3 regions of the Paenibacillus sp. LjRoot153 genome follow, and region 2 is predicted to be linked to each of the others. Evidence: riboswitches for the same ligand, from Rfam matches in the RefSeq annotation. Region 2 holds a riboswitch; each other region holds the start of a gene.

Region 1 (5,366 bases), 4.5 Mb from region 2:
AAGCTTAAAATTCTCGATTTACTAAAGGAAGACGCCCGCAGGAGCGCGGATCTGATCGCCACCATGTTAGGAACGGCGGAGGCCGAAGTTGCGCGAGCGATAAGCGAGATGGAAGCGGATAAGGTCATCGTCAAATACGCAACAGTCGTGAACTGGAGCAAAGTAGATGACGAAAAGGTTACCGCCCTAATTGAAGTGCAAATTACGCCGGAGCGCGGGCGCGGGTTTGATGCGATTGCGGAACGGATCTATTTATATCCGGAAGTCAAATCGGTTTATCTCATGTCTGGAGCATATGATTTGCTCGTTGAGATTGAGGGGAGCTCGCTCAAACAGGTGGCTTCTTTCGTTTCTAACAAGCTCTCGCCAATTGACCGTGTGCTTTCTACGAAAACGAATTTTATTTTGAAAAAATACAAACAAGACGGCATTATTTTCGAAGATCAGGAAGATGATCATCGAATGCTTGTTTCGCCGTAAGGGAGAGGTAGCGCTATGATCAAGGATGAGACTACGATTCAATCAAGCAAAAAATCAATGAAAGACTACCTCGCTCCTGCGGTACGTGAAATGAAGCCGTCTGGCATTCGGAAGTTTTTTGATCTCGTAAGCAATAGTAAAGAGGACATCATCTCGCTAGGTGTGGGTGAACCTGACTTTTCAACACCATGGCACGTTCGTGAAGCAGCTGTACATTCCTTGGAGCGCGGCAGAACGAAATATACGCCAAACTCTGGTATCCCTGAGCTTCGCGAAGCGATTGCGAACTATTTGTATACATCCTTTAAAGTGAAATATGAGCCATCGAACGAGGTACTTGTAACGGTAGGAGGCAGTGAAGCAATTGATCTAGCGCTGCGTTCACTAATTACACCTGGGGATGAGATTCTGATTCCTGAGCCTTGTTATATTTCTTACTCGCCAATTACAGCTATTAGTGGTGGTGTACCAGTAGGTATCGAAACGTTCGCCAAGGATCAATTCAAGCTGACGGAAAAGGCGCTACGTGATGCGATTACGCCACGTTCCAAAATTCTAATTCTTTGTTACCCAAGCAATCCGACGGGCGGCATCATGAACTATGAAGATTGGCTGCCGATCGCCAAAGTTGTTGAAGAGCATGATCTAATTGTCATTTCCGATGAAATTTATGCGGAATTGACGTATGGTCAGAAGCATGTAAGTTTCGCGGCTGTACCGGGGATGCAGGACCGGACGATTCTGGTCAGCGGTTTCTCAAAAGCGTTTGCAATGACAGGCTGGCGGATGGGGTATGCTTGTGGTCACAGAGAGCTAATCTCGGCTATGACCAAGATTCACCAATATACGGTCATGTGTGCGCCTGTCATGGGGCAAGTAGCCGCACATGAAGCATTGACGAATGGGCTGGAAGAGAAAGATCGGATGATTGAATCCTATAATCAACGGAGACGATTGGTTGTCAAAGGATTCCGTGAAGTCGGACTTGAATGCCATGAACCACAAGGCGCGTTCTATGCGTTCCCAAGTATTGTGGCTACAGGACTAACCTCCGATGAATTCGCACAACGACTCTTGTATGAGTCTAAGGTTGCCGCAGTGCCTGGTGATGTCTTTGGATTAGGTGGAGAAGGATTTTTGCGGTGCTCTTATGCCTATAGTGTTTCCCAACTGAATGAAGCATTAGAGAGAATCGGTAATTTCTTAAGGAAATTATAATATTCTTTATAAATTCATATGTTCATAGGAGACGAAAACTGGTATTCTTAGAGTAAGGAGGGATGAGCATGGCTTTTATGGAATATCAGCTTACTAACTTTCATAAGCAATTTCAAATTCGCGAGCAAGAGTTCGGACAGCGTTGGCTGACCAGAAATGCCAAGAAGCAAAATTCCCTAGCACTACTTGAAGAAGAGATCCATACGTTGAGACGTAAAATGGAACAGATGGTCATGGAAGGTCGAGAAATGACATCTGATGCAGTTGTTGAATTAAGCACGATGCTGGATCAAAAAATAAATGAATATATGACATCTGGAAAGAAAAGTCGGTGAAAACCGACTTTTCTGACGACTATCGATAAAGAGAGAGTACTTGACGGAGGGAATTACATACATGAAGGCAAAATGGTTATTCGTTCTCATGCTAGGAATGATATTGATGCTTACTGCTTGTGGTGGACCGAAGGCAGATGTATCGGTATTTATGATGGGACCTAACGGGTTTCCAAGTGAAGCGGCGGAGAAGTTGGAAGTATCCTTGAAATCCAAGGTAGGAGAAATTCCTACTGTGAAGCTGAATACATCACCTATTTTTTCATTAGAAAAAATGATTGTTGAGCTAGCTGCTGGTGGTAATGGCATTTTCATCTTGGGAGAAGAGCAGTTCAAAGGGTTGAGCAACCAAGCGGGATTTGTTTCATTGGATAACATAATCAACCCGAAGGATTATCCGGATGGGGTTATCGAAATCAAAGAAGAAGGCAAAGCGGCGGAAAAGCATTTGTACGGCATTCCACTTACCGGCAACAAATGGATGAAAGAGCAAGGGTTTGAAGGTAAAGGCTTATTTGCGTTCATTCCTCAGAATGCTCCGAAGATGGACGAGGCGTTGAAAGTCATCCAAATTATTGCGCAAAAATAAGAGAACATCTATAATCGACAAATAGTTAGAATGTATAATTTGCAACTATAGGTACTGGTAATGTTCGAATTGGAACATTATTAGTTAAGGGGAAGCCGGTTCAAATCCGGCACGGTCCCGCCACTGTAATTCAGTCTTGCGAAAGTCTGAAGAGTCAGGATACCTGCCTATGGTGCCGATACAACATCCTTCGAGGAAAAGGATCGCGTTAAATCAGGAAGCAGCGCACGTCAGTACGTTGCCCAATACCGCGATTTATCGTCTCCTTCGTTCCTAGTGAACAAGGGGACTTTTTTTTGGCCGTGAATTAAAAATAATGAAAAGAGGGTTTAAGTGATGAAACAGAGCAATTTCAAAAAGGGTCTTATTCTTACATTAGCGGTTGCGACCGCGATCTCGTTAACTGCTTGTGCGAAGAAGGAAACTGAAATTACAGATCCATCGAAACTAGGTGGCGTGGGGACAAAGGCTCCAGTAACATCGGCAACTCCTGCCGCTACGAAGAAAACAACCTATCCTCTGAAAGTGAAAGACGCTACAGGTAAAGAGTTTACGTTCGACAAAGCGCCAGAACGAATCGCATCCGTCTCTCCTGCAGAAACAGAAGCGCTTTTTGCCATTGGACTAGAGGCGAATATTGTGGGTGTATCGGATTTCGATGATTATCCAGATAGCGCTAAATCGAAGCCGAAGTTAGGCAGCATTACGAAGCCCAACATGGAGGCGGTCATTGCTACCAACGCAAATATTGTTTTCACTGGTGTTTCCATGAATGCTAAAACAGTTGATGAACTACGTGCGATGAACATTAACGTCTTTAAAGTAGATCCCAAAACGCTAGATGATGCGATGAACAATATTCAAACGTTCGGACTTATTACCGATCATCAAGAGCAAGCGGAGAAAGTTGTCGCCAAAATGAAAGCGGATCGTCAGAAGGTTGTAGATGCTGTGAAAGACGTGAAGCAAGAAAATAAGAAAAAAGTATACATCGAGTTTGCCCCAGGTTGGACCGTGGGAAGCGGCGTGTTCATGGACGAATTGATTACCCTCTCTGGCGGGATTAACGTTGCTGCGGATAAAGCGGGCTGGTATGAGATCAGTGAAGAGAAAATCATTCAACAGAACCCGAACGTGATCTTATTCGCAAATGGGATCGTCGATATCAAGAGCAAGAAGCCATTAGAAGAAATTATTCGTACGCGCGGCGGGTGGGATGCGATTGACGCCGTGAAAAATAAACGCGTGATAGGGCTCGACCAAAACTCCGTAAGTCGCCCAGGTCCGAGATTGACGGATGGATTACTGGAAATGGCGAAAGGGATTTATCCTGAATTGGTGAAATAATGAAAAGAAAATTGATGCTTGGGGGAGGAGTAGGAGTTATACTCCTTCTTCTTTCTATTGTGGTGAGTTTATCCATCGGGTCAGCTCAGCTTCCTCTCTCACATATCGTGGGGATTCTAGCGAAGCATCTTCCTTGGATAGGAAGTCACATCGAGGTGAACTGGCCACAATCTTCAGAACAAATCATAAATAGAGTAAGAATTCCACGCTTATTACTAGGGATTTTGGTGGGGGCCGTGCTCTCCATAGCAGGTGCTGGTTTTCAAGGGGTTCTACGCAATCCGCTCGCTGACCCTTACTCCCTTGGCGTATCTTCAGGAGCTTCTGTAGGGGCTGCTTTTCTTATTTATTTCGGGCTGCAATTCGCCCTGTTCGGGCAATGGTCGATCCCCATAGTGGCTTTCGTGACGGGGCTTATTTCCCTGTTCTTGGTTTTGAAGCTGGCCATGATTGAAGGGAAGCTAAAGATGGAGACGCTGATTTTATCCGGCGTGGTGATGCAAGCCTTTCTGGGCGCATTCGTGTCGTTCTTAGTTTCGATTTCGAATCAAACGATAAATGAAATTATTTTCTGGCTCATGGGCAGTCTAGCGATGCGTGGATGGTCATATACCTATATGATTTCACCCTATCTATTGATTGGTCTCGTGATTCTGTTAAGCTATGCGAGATCATTAAATCTGTTGGCATTAGGAGAGCGTCAGGCTGCACATCTCGGTGTTCATGTCGAGCGTACGAAACTGATCGTACTGATCGCTTCCACTTTGATCACGGCAGCTGCTGTATCTGTGGCGGGGGTTATCGGTTTCGTTGGATTAATCGTGCCGCACTTGGTGCGACTTCTGGTAGGTCCGGATTATCGTCTGATCATTCCGTTATCCGCGATCGGAGGTGGAATTTATGTGTTATGGGCAGATACCTTGGCTCGAACATTGCTTAGTCCTACAGAAATTCCACTCGGGGTAATTACAGCGTTTCTAGGTGCACCATTTTTTGCCTATCTGCTCCATAAAGATAAGAAAACGTTAAGAGGTTGATCACGATGATTCAAGTGGAGCAGCTCTTTCAGAGCTTTCGAGAACAACAAGTGCTAAATAATATGAGCTTTGAGGTCGGGCAGGGGGAGTTTTTTGGGATCATTGGCCCTAATGGCAGCGGGAAATCTACCCTGCTTCGACTTCTCTCAGGCGTGGATCCTGTCTTGCATGGGAAAGTGTGTGTAAAGGGAAAACCGGTATCTTCGTATTCGCGAAAGGAGCTTGCTAAATGGCTCGCTGTTCTTCAGCAAGATGCTTTGCCTCCTGTTGGCTTCACGGTTCGTGAAGTCGTGGAGATGGGACGCTATCCGTTCCAAAATTGGCTTGGGGAAGATATGGCTGAATCGGATGGACTTATTG
Region 2 (5,366 bases):
TCTTTCCGCCAATCTATCCAACCCGTTATTCCGCACATAGACGTTCCTTCCTTTCTTTTTGAAGAGAGCATAATGATAAATGGTATGCGAATGAAAGGTATTAAATGTCTGTCCGGAACAGGACCAAAGTTAGCAGAGCGTGGTTTTTGTGTTTTCTTCACGAGACTGTTACAATCAATCCAAAGTACCCCATTATATAAACAAAGGTGATGACAATGGGAATAAAATATTCAAGAGCTCAAGTTGATTATTTAGCATCGAAAGAGCACTTTTTACAAATTAGCTCGCAAGCGGATAACCGAATTGAAAATTTAAAAAGTGATGGCGTTGAATTGGGTCAAGCTGAAATGGAAGAGATTATTGAAAAGGTTGGCTTGCATCGCGCCTACAACGAACTGGTACAGGCTGAGAATGTATTGATTAATTGGACACAAACAGCGATTAAATCCGAGCCTGAATTTATACAAAATCGAGCAACTTTTGAATCTTTATACGAAAAAGCACAAAAAGATGTGGAGTTCAGAGCTGCAATAATTAATTTGGCAATGCGATTAAATACTGACCTTGCGTGACATTCTATAAGGGTAATGCCATTCTTTATTCAGGAGGCGAGTGCTCATGGATAGTCATTTCATTAGCAAGCTGCATGAGAAGCAGAGGAAAGCCGAGAAGAATAAAAGGACACAAGGTGACGGTCATACAGGCAAAAATTTGCCTCACAAGATGCACTAACGTCGTTTGGCATGAACAAGAGCCTGTAGGGTGATCCCTACAGGCTTTTTGTTGCGCTCCAGCATATATGCTTACCTAACTTTATGCCAGACAGAAGGAAAGGATAACCAGCATAGTCAGTACGGAAACCCTCCATACTAAGGTGGCGTTCATTCTATAAATAGAAGGAGTTGCTTACCATGGGTAAAAAGAAAAGTATGATGCAGAAAACACAAAGTACGGTCGATCACTCGAAGCAATCATCTCGCATTCAATCGAATCTCGATTCAACGGAGCCGGGACATCACCAGCCAAATAGGCCATCCGTGTAGGCGAAATCTAACAGCAATCAGCACCCTTGCTTGCAAATGCAGCGGGGTGTTTTTCAATTTTAAGAAGGAATCAATTCACTCCGACTTGCACGGAACAGCTTAGCAGCCTCAACCATAACGCGTAGTGCGGCTACAGTCTCATCTTTACCACGTGTTTTCAAGCCGCAATCTGGATTGATCCAGAAAAGCTCAGGTTCAAGGACCTTAAGTGCACGCTCGATCATTTCAACCATTTCCGTTACAGATGGAACACGCGGACTATGAATGTCATAAACCCCAAGCCCAATTCCTTGATCATACGTATGCTCCTCGAAGCTGTGAATCAGCTCACCGTGACTTCTCGATGTTTCAATCGAAATGACGTCTGCATCTAGCGCTCTGATCGCGTCTATAATGTCATGGAACTCGCAATAGCACATATGTGTATGGATTTGAGTTTCATCGTTCACAGTTGCTGTAGACAAACGGAATGCCAGGACAGCCCAATCGAGATAAGCTTGCCAGTCTCTCTTCTTCAGAGGTAGGCCTTCACGAAGCGCAGGCTCATCCACTTGAATCATCTCAATGCCAGCTTGCTCTAGGGCCTCTACTTCATGGCGCAAGGCCAAGGCGATCTGATAGGCAACTTGTTCGCGGGAAATATCGCTGCGGACAAATGACCAGTTCAGAATCGTAATCGGTCCTGTCAGCATACCTTTTACTGGCTTACTTGTTAGCGATTGGGCGAACTTCGTTTCTTTAACTGTCATCTCTTGCACGAATTCCACGTCACCGAAAATAACAGGCGGTTTCACACAACGAGAACCATACGATTGAACCCAGCCGTTCGATGTAAAAGCAAAGCCATCCAGCTTTTCACCGAAAAACTCCACCATATCCGTACGCTCAAATTCTCCGTGCACAAGCACATCGAGTCCAAGCTCATCTTGAAGATGAATCCATTCAGTGATCTGTTCTTGAATGAATGCTTCATATTGTTCAGGTGTCCATTCGCCGCTACGCCAATTTTTACGAGCATTTCGGACTTCAACTGTTTGTGGAAATGACCCAATCGTCGTAGTAGGCAAGAAAGGGAGCTGCCATTTGGCTGTTTGGAGTCCTCTGCGTGTTGTGAAGGAGCTGTTTCGATCAGAAGGCTGTTGCCCGATATTCGCGATCGCTTGCTGGACTATGGCTTTGTTACGATACGAGGACGCATTAAGGTTAGCGATTGCCGTCTGATTCAGATCTAATTCCAATTGCATGGGATCTTGGCGTTGAATAGCTTTAGTCAATATAGAAAGCTCAGTCAACTTTTCTTCTGCAAATGCTAGAGCATCCCGCAATACAGGCTCAAGTTTATTTTCTTTACGCGTGGAAACAGGGACATGCAGCAAGCTGGATGAAGGCTGCAGCACCATGCGCTCATAGGGGACGATTGCTTCAAGCTGGGCAAGGAATTCAAGCTGCCTGCTCAAATCTGTCCGCCAAATATTGCGTCCATCTAGAATACCAACGCCAAGCACTTTATCCGCTGGGAAGCCATAGGTTTGGAGATTGCTCCAGTTCAAATCAAAGCCATGGATGAAATCAAGACCAATCCCATGAACGGGAAGGGAAATCAGATCTTGGTAATGATCGACGGCATCAAAATACGTTTGAATACTGATTTTAAGTGCTGGTGCAGCTGCCGCCAGAGTAACGTAGATGTGTTTAACACGTCCGAGATCTTCTGAGCTAAGGGACTGTACGAGTATCGGCTCATCAATTTGTACCCATTTCACACCTTCCTCGGACAGCTCAGTCAAAATACGAGCATAGAGCGGCAGAAACAACGCGATTAAACGATCGATTTCTTCCGCTTTATAACCCTTGGCTAGCTTAAGGAAAGTAAATAAGCCGAGAAGGACTGGCTTACCTTCGATACCTAGCTTTTGCTTCGCTTCACGGTAAGCTTCAAGTGGTTTATTGATGGTTAGTTCTGGCTGAGCGTCCTGTAACTCGGGAACGATGTAATGATAATTGGTATTGAACCATTTCGTCATTTCACAAGCTGTCGCACCTTGACTGCCGCGAGCCATCGCATAGTACGTCGCTAGTGGCACTTGGCCGCCTGTGTACGGGAAACGCTTTGGAACAAGTCCGAACATTGTGGATGTGTCCAGCACGTGATCATATAGGCTGAAGTCGCCTACAGGAATAAGATCAATCCCTTTTTGCTGCTGCAAGCGCAGGTTGTGTAGACGAATGTCTTCAATTTGCTTTGTAAACTCGTTCTCATCCAATTTGCCGGACCAGAAGGCCTCTAGCGCTTTCTTCCACTCACGGTTCTCGCCAATTCTTGGATATCCTAAATTACTGTTTATAAGTGCGCACATGGGGTAATCCTCCTCAAATTTTGCTGGTATACGAATCTCTGGAAATCAAAAAAGGGCATCTCTAACCTTAATAAAAAAGGTTAAAGATACCCTGTGTATGTGTATACAGTGTTTACTATCTCTAACACCTCCCTATCTCCCGTAGGTAAAACAGTGCTGTCAGAATTAGGCAGGTCTCCTGGCTCCAGAATCCTCGTCAAACGCCAGCCTTCCCGATCTTTCGATCAGTGGCATTGGAGGCGTTGACTCCTCTGTTACAGTGGCGGGACCGCGTCGGTTTTACACCGAACTTCCCTTTTAAGCTCTCGTTTGATTGACAAAACAAGAGCACCTATTCCCACAATATGCAATTGTGAATACTATACATGATATCGCACATCATGCAAAGACTTTTGTTTTTTTAATATAGAATTTATAAATTTTACCTATTAAGATGGCTATATTTCTCCATAAACGCTCTCGTGCAAGAAGGACGGTGTAGCCGTTTATTTTGTATGTTTTGGAAATAAAAAAAGACCGCGATTTCTCGCGGTCTTTCCTCTTACTTTGACGTCCCAGGAGGGATTCGAACCCCCGACCGCACGCTTAGAAGGCGTGTGCTCTATCCAGCTGAGCTACTGAGACCTATGACACTTCTTACCGCCTGGACGAGATCCGTTTGGCGAAGCAAGAGTTAATATATCATAACGTATAATGCGAGTCAACTTCATTTTTAAATATTTTTGCAATCATTTGGATGATGAAGTAAACTGGCACAAGCGAGACCATGAACAGAGGTGATCCCTATGTCAGATCCTACTTTGGATAATGTCATCCTTTTTCCTAAAACAGAGCAGTTCTATGAAGACGAGTTAACGAAGCTGTTACGCTCCGAGCAGTATAAAGAAGCACTGGAGATGCTTACTTTTTTGCTGCAATTTCCTAATGTCGATGCGAATAAGTCTGATCAATGGGAAGCCCTGCGCCACTGGCTGCTTACCATGTTTCCAGAAACGATGTTCTCATCATCCGTAACTGAGGAAGAGGACTCGGAGGAAGAGTCCGCTTTGTTACGCCAGTATATTCATGATAAATCAGCTTCGGATGACGGTGCTTTTGTGATGAAGCTTCAAAACATGCTGCAAGAAGGTTCGCTAGAGGGACAAGTAAGTGCTTTGGAGCAGCTTGCTTTTATCGAGCAACCTGAGGTGAGTCAATTCGTGAAGAAATGGCTTTGCGAAAGGCCCAGACATCCTCATCTTCAATTCAAAGCGTTACAGACACTTAAGCAAATGGGGGAGCACGGGTTGATTGAGTTCCCCAAGAATGGCCGAACGGTTCTCGTCGAAATCGATGAGACGCCGCTTACGTCGGAGGATTTTCCATTGCGAATTCGTGATATGATTCGCAGAGTCGGGGACATTAGTGAAATAAGCCAACCTGACTTTGTCTACTTTGCAACTCAGACATGGCAGGAGTTTCTTGCCTATGCGTACGGCACCTCGATTTACACGGAGCTGCTAAGGGCAGAAGAAAGCGCGGTAGACGTGTGGGCCTCTGCGCTGCATGCGATTTTGCAAGACAAATTGTTTGGTACGGTTGATCGAGATGAGCTGCTAGAGACTTATGGTATCGTGGATGCGATGACACTGCAGTGGAAGCGCGCGCACAACGTGCTGACCGCTTTTGTAAAGCAATTTAGCCCAGATCCAGGTTAAGAACAAAGCTCGCTTGAAATGAAAATGTTATATGGTATAATAGAATGGTTATAATGAGCTTAACGTGAAAAATATATGTCATGGTACATTTTTGGAGGGGAAGGCATAAAATGAAAGCAAGTTGGGAAAAAATAGAGAAGAACGTTGGCGTTCTTGAAGTTGAAGTTGGGGCAGAGCGCGTTGCAGATGCTTTGGATAAGGCATTTAAAAAGGTATCAGCGAAAGTGAATGTTCCAGGATTCCGTAAAGGGAAAGTGCCTCGTTCAATC
Region 3 (5,366 bases), 1.1 Mb from region 2:
TATCTTCGTGAACTCAGCTCTAGTAATCGTAGCCTGTGGATTAAATGTCCCGTAGCTGCCGCTGACAAAAGCTTTTTGTGTGGCCTCGCTAATCGCGTCGAGAGCCCAGGTTGAGATTGTGTCCGCGTCTGCGTACGTAACTGGGGTTACCTCAGCAACGTTTTCACGCTGAAATGACTCTGCTTGCGTCTTACCCGCCACACATAAAACAATAGCTATCATGGCCAATAGTCCTGCAAGTCTCTTTACTCTCCAAAAACTCTTCAATTCCGATCACTCCAAGCGATACTTAAATGCGGAAAGAAGAGGATTTCTCCCCTTCTTCGCTAAAGTTAGTTCTACTTTTTCTGCTCGTGCAGTCTCAAGATAACCACTGCGACCATCTCTCTGGTTACAGGTAGCAAAGGGTTGAAATATCCGTTATCCTCTGTCATTAATCCCGATTTAATGGCTTGATTGATGTAAGGTAATGCCCATTCAGCAACGAGTGATTGGTCTTTTAGGACAGCTGCTTGCTGCCCCTCCGTGGATACGCCTTGTACACGGCCAAGAATTACAGCCATTTCCTGTCTGGAAATCATTTGATTCGGTGCGAAGGCATGGGCTGAAATCCCTGTGATCAATCCCTTAGATTTCGCGGTTACTATATATTTGAAATACCAATCTTCTGTACTAACATCCTCAAAATCTGACTCACCGCTTACTAACTCACTTCCTGTATAACGGACGATGAGCGCAGCAAACTCTGCTCTCGTTAATTCGCGTTTCGGCTCGAATTTAGTTCCAGTTCCTTCCATATACCTCAAAGTAGTGACTTTGGCCACCGCTTCCTGTGCCCAACTGGAAATAGCAACAGCATCTTCATATTCTGCAGCCAGTGTATTTTTGATTTCTTCTGTAGGCTCCGCAGGCTTATCGGGGTTATTAGAATTATTAGGGTTATTAGGGTTAGCACTACCTCCCCCTACTGGCGGGGTATAGGCATTACCAATGTCTTTCCCAAGATCTTTCGTGTACTGCCAACGAAGAACATCGTTATTTTGTAACGTATAAGAACCAGCACTATAGTTTGGAAAAGTGCCATTCACAGCGTACATCCATCCGCTTAGCTGCCCTTTGTCAAACTCCCCTAAGTGATCAATCGATTGTACATAGAGGCTTGCACCAGAACCTGTATAAGACAGAGCTATACTTTGGGAATCAAGTACTCGTTGCAGCAGTGTGAAAGCTGTATCACCAGACTGTAAAGTAACAGTTATAGGAGCAATGATATCTCCTTCACCCAGTGAGCGTTTTTCAACAGAGAGTGTAACCTTTTGTGTGGTACTAGGTCCCGATCCACCAGGTCCAGGCGCAGTTACTAACGTCGATTTAAAGGCTAGAAACTCCGTGAAATGCTTCGTTTTAATAATTAAGTCGCCATTCTCGCTGTAAGCATAAACATCATCGTTTCGATAATTGCTATTGTCATATTTGGGGATTGCGGTAAAATTACCGTTTTCATCTATGAAACCGGCATTTCGATCACCCATCCCCTTCAATTTAAGTGTTACATGTTGATTAAACTGGATGCGGCTATCACCGCCCACCTTAATGCGTGAATCGATACTGTCCAGCTTACTACCGCTGTTGGTAAGTACTCCGTTCACTTTATTCGTTACGGTGTTATCGGTTGTGTTCAGAATTCTTGGCAATTGAATCTCATTATTCCATGCAGCTGATGTAACTTTCGTGTAAGCCGGTATGTCCAATTCCGTATTGCCTCGTTTAGCAATAACCTCTGGCAAAGCTGTTGCCGTGAAAGAAAGTGTAATTTTGTTCGTTGCTTGGTCATTGTCATCCGTTGAGAAGGATACGTTGGACTCACTCGCGCCAACATTGACGATCTGATCACTCGAAGTGCTCACATTATGAATGGTCAACTTGTTACTTGCCGAGTTACTAACCAATGCGGCTGGCAATGCTTGGAGTTTTAGAGTCCCTTGATGACCTTGACCTGCAAAAGTAATCACAATATCTTGTTGATTGCTTTCTTGCGTTACATGATCAATCGTCAAACCCGTAGTGCCAGGATCGAAGCTCCAATTCGCTGCCATATTGGCACCAGAGGTGAACGTATCGCCAACTAGCTTAATCTGCAAACTAGGGTTAAGATTTCCGATGTTCGCATTCGAAGCGATCGCAATGGAAGGCCAACGGCCGTAATAAAACGTAACGACATCATCGTCATTTAATATATAATCTGCTGCACCGACTTGCGGTGAATTACCATTCACTTTATACATCCAACCATCATATCCGCCAAGACTTCCTGCTGTTTGACCTGCTATTGAGGAGAGATAGGGACCATAACTACTGTTTTGAATGACAAAGTTAATGTTAGACTTCTCTAGCGCTTGCTTCAAAGCATCCATGGCTGTCGGCTGGCTGCCATAGACTGCTGCAGTTATCGACTGCTGTGGAAGTATCGAACTGTTAATGCCATTAACGTTTATTTTTACGGTAGTTAGATTTGGCTTATCCGCAAAACGCTGCCAAACTGATTTACCCTGCTGAATATCCGTGAGAGCAATTAATACTTGCTCCGTTGCCATCAAGTTTTGGCTTGGCGGCGTTACTTTCCAAGAAAAAGCTCCATTTGGCAACTGGAAGCTATAAACGGCATCAACAACAGTATGATCATTGACGACCCAATTTGCGGACAACATGTCTTCTCCAACTGCAACCAGACCTGATACCGATGTGGCCCAACTGTTGGAGTTGTCTCCATTGCCCCATTGACCTGGGGAATCAAACCCAGCATTAGCTAATTGTCTTTGCTTCAATAAAGCCTTGGCACGGTTGGTCGCAGTTACTGCAGCACTATTGGATTGATAATTGCCAAGTGCAAGCAGCGCCATCCCTGTAATGTCTGTATCTGATTCATCTCCAAAGAAAGCAAACCCGCCATCAGACAACTGTAAGCTAAGTAAATAACTTAACGCTTTTTCTTTGGCCGCATCGTTCCAGCTCCCAACGTTATGTCCCCTTTTCTTGCCTGTATCAAGAGCAAGCATCGTCCAAATCTGTCGATTAGAACCTCCGAAGGAACCTGTTGATGGATTTTGCTGAGCTGCTAACTCTGCGTACAAATTACGATCCGTTTCCCATGCATGGGAAGGATCCAGATTCATGGCCAACAGGCCAAATATTAAATTGATATGGTATGTACTGCTGTCTGTTTCTAGTAAATCGCCAGGATCACTTTGTTCCCAAGAAGGCAGCGTCCATTTGCTATTGTGCAGATCTTCCCCAGCTCCCCATAGCGCCACCATCTGCCACCAAGAATTGAGTTCAGGCCGATTTTGCTCATAAAATGAGACGGTATCCGAGATCATGGTATCCAATTTCGTACTTGGATTTGCATCGACTGCTCTCGCAGCTTGTGGGACGAGTAATAAAGTAATGAGAGCCAAACTTAATAGTGCTGAAACACCTTTTTTCATCAAACGGAACAAACCAATCACCTTCATCTTCCTTAAAATAGTGGATAAACGAAAAAAACACCTTTCCCCGAGTTCCAGAGGAAAGATGTCTTTGTAAGAATCGTGTTAATCCAACGATTAACCATTCTTTTTGGCAAATGCAAAGAAACATCTTCCTCCCATCCTCGTGAGAAAAAAAATAAAATACTTATCAGGCAGGTCTCCTGGCTTCGCTTCATCGCTTGTACAATCTCCTTCCCCTCGTGTTATCGAGAGTGGCTATGATTGTTAGCTCAGCGTTACAGTGGCGGGACCGCATCGGATTTCAACCGAACTTCCCTTTTAAGCTTCCGCTAGATTCAGCGGAGAGCACCTATTAAGCTAGTTTATGAAATTGTCTGTAATCATGACGAATTGTACATGACTTCAACGTAATAGACAATCCTTTTTTTTCGCAAACTCAAAAAGGCAACCCCACCAAGACCCATAGGCCCCGTGGGATTACCTCTCTTTTTACCCGTGCAATCCGTAAATTAATATTTACAAATGCTGCGCGTAATAATAACTAGCAAAATGAAAAGTACTAGGATACTAGCGGCTGAATTGTTTTTCGGAGGACAAGCAACAGCTTGCGTGTGGACCGGTTTCGGGAATACAAATTCAGTTTGTTGGTAGGACGCGTGCAGGTGGATGTTATTGTGCATTGGTTGTTGCATAATTGGCGCTGGCGCTGGAAGCGGAGTAGGCATTGGCATCGGGGTTGGCATTGGCATTGGCATTGGCTGCATTGGGTAATTCGGAACTTTTACATATTCCATAAAAAGAGCACCTCCTTGGTATTTTCCCTATCGGGACCTTTCACGTACATAAACGGGCTAAACAGAATTGTTATTGTTGAAGTTGGGTGAATAGCTTACAACATCAGTCTATGGGGAACCACCTACGTTGAACACGGTAAATACCCAGTTTATAAATAAATTGGGTGGGTATCATGGGCGAACGAGCATAATCAGGATATAGTCGATTATTTCGACTTACAGCAGCTACATCTCCACTTTCTCATCCATATACAAAAAGGACCGCCCCCTCATCAGAGGGAGCAGTCCTAATCTTCTTACACGTATGGGTTATTCTCACGTTCGAAGCCGATCGTCGTCTTGGCGCCGTGCCCGGAATAGACGATGACATCGTCATCCAGCAGGAACAGCTTATCCTGAATGGAATCCAGCAGGGTATTATTGTCTCCACCGAGGAGGTCTGTACGACCAACCGAAAGTTTAAACAACACATCACCGCTGAACAGGTGATTGTCATACAGGAAACTCACACTCCCTGGCGAATGGCCTGGGGTGTGGAACACCTTAAGCTGGATGCCCAGGAACTCAAGCGTTTGTCCTTCATCCAAAGCGAATTCTGCTGGATCAGTCACAATCGGAGCGCCGAGATCGGGCCAGCGAGCTGAACCATTCTTCTTCGGATTCGTCAGCCAATCGGCTTCCAGGTCGTGAATATACACGGGGCAGCCCTTGAGCTTACGAATCTCGTCTACACCACCGATGTGATCAAAATGCGCATGCGTCAGTAGAATAGCGACGATATCCATGTCGGCAATTTTTTTGATCAGCGACTTCGGATTCATACCGGGATCGATAATAATACCTTGATTCGTCTCTGGATTCGACAGTAAGTAGGCATTTGTCTGAACCGGACCCAGAACGAAAGATTGAATGTTAATCATCGTGATGCCACCTTCACCTTTTAGAACGACTCGATTAATGAACGAAGTTCCTTCACAATAACAGCATGATATCCGTTACCTTCGCCATATTGACGGCCCATTTCGGCTCTGGCTACTTGAATTTTTTCGTTATAATCTGCCGCATCGCGATCTGGATTTTCTTT

What was found. Region 2 has a riboswitch for cobalamin ahead of metE (5-methyltetrahydropteroyltriglutamate--homocysteine S-methyltransferase). Riboswitches for the same ligand answer to the same signal wherever they lie in the genome.
Region 1: another riboswitch for cobalamin. It lies ahead of ACSQ8P_RS28310 (ABC transporter substrate-binding protein); the one in region 2 lies ahead of metE (5-methyltetrahydropteroyltriglutamate--homocysteine S-methyltransferase).
Region 3: another riboswitch for cobalamin. It lies ahead of ACSQ8P_RS04400 (DUF4430 domain-containing protein); the one in region 2 lies ahead of metE (5-methyltetrahydropteroyltriglutamate--homocysteine S-methyltransferase).

Annotation. Positions count from the first base shown of each region.
Region 1 is NZ_CAXUQH020000001.1:6,568,734-6,574,099, reverse strand. Features, by position in the region: gene ACSQ8P_RS28330 (Lrp/AsnC family transcriptional regulator) at 1-480, shown strand, start outside; gene ACSQ8P_RS28325 (aminotransferase class I/II-fold pyridoxal phosphate-dependent enzyme) at 496-1,698, shown strand; gene ACSQ8P_RS28320 (aspartyl-phosphate phosphatase Spo0E family protein) at 1,767-2,033, shown strand; gene ACSQ8P_RS28315 (hypothetical protein) at 2,095-2,622, shown strand; cobalamin riboswitch at 2,655-2,807, shown strand; gene ACSQ8P_RS28310 (ABC transporter substrate-binding protein) at 2,959-3,969, shown strand; gene ACSQ8P_RS28305 (FecCD family ABC transporter permease) at 3,969-5,006, shown strand; gene ACSQ8P_RS28300 (ABC transporter ATP-binding protein) at 5,012-5,366, shown strand, end outside.
Region 2 is NZ_CAXUQH020000001.1:2,082,960-2,088,325, forward strand. Features, by position in the region: gene asnB (asparagine synthase (glutamine-hydrolyzing)) at 1-38, opposite strand, end outside; gene ACSQ8P_RS09165 (hypothetical protein) at 216-572, shown strand; gene ACSQ8P_RS09170 (DUF4023 family protein) at 619-732, shown strand; gene ACSQ8P_RS09175 (hypothetical protein) at 912-1,043, shown strand; gene metE (5-methyltetrahydropteroyltriglutamate--homocysteine S-methyltransferase) at 1,103-3,400, opposite strand; cobalamin riboswitch at 3,551-3,750, opposite strand; tRNA gene ACSQ8P_RS09185 (tRNA-Arg) at 3,951-4,024, opposite strand; gene ACSQ8P_RS09190 (hypothetical protein) at 4,186-5,097, shown strand; gene tig (trigger factor) at 5,208-5,366, shown strand, end outside.
Region 3 is NZ_CAXUQH020000001.1:951,976-957,341, reverse strand. Features, by position in the region: gene ACSQ8P_RS04405 (S-layer homology domain-containing protein) at 1-267, opposite strand, end outside; gene ACSQ8P_RS04400 (DUF4430 domain-containing protein) at 339-3,485, opposite strand; cobalamin riboswitch at 3,662-3,856, opposite strand; gene ACSQ8P_RS04395 (hypothetical protein) at 3,998-4,282, opposite strand; gene ACSQ8P_RS04390 (MBL fold metallo-hydrolase) at 4,579-5,202, opposite strand; gene ACSQ8P_RS04385 (thioredoxin family protein) at 5,223-5,366, opposite strand, start outside.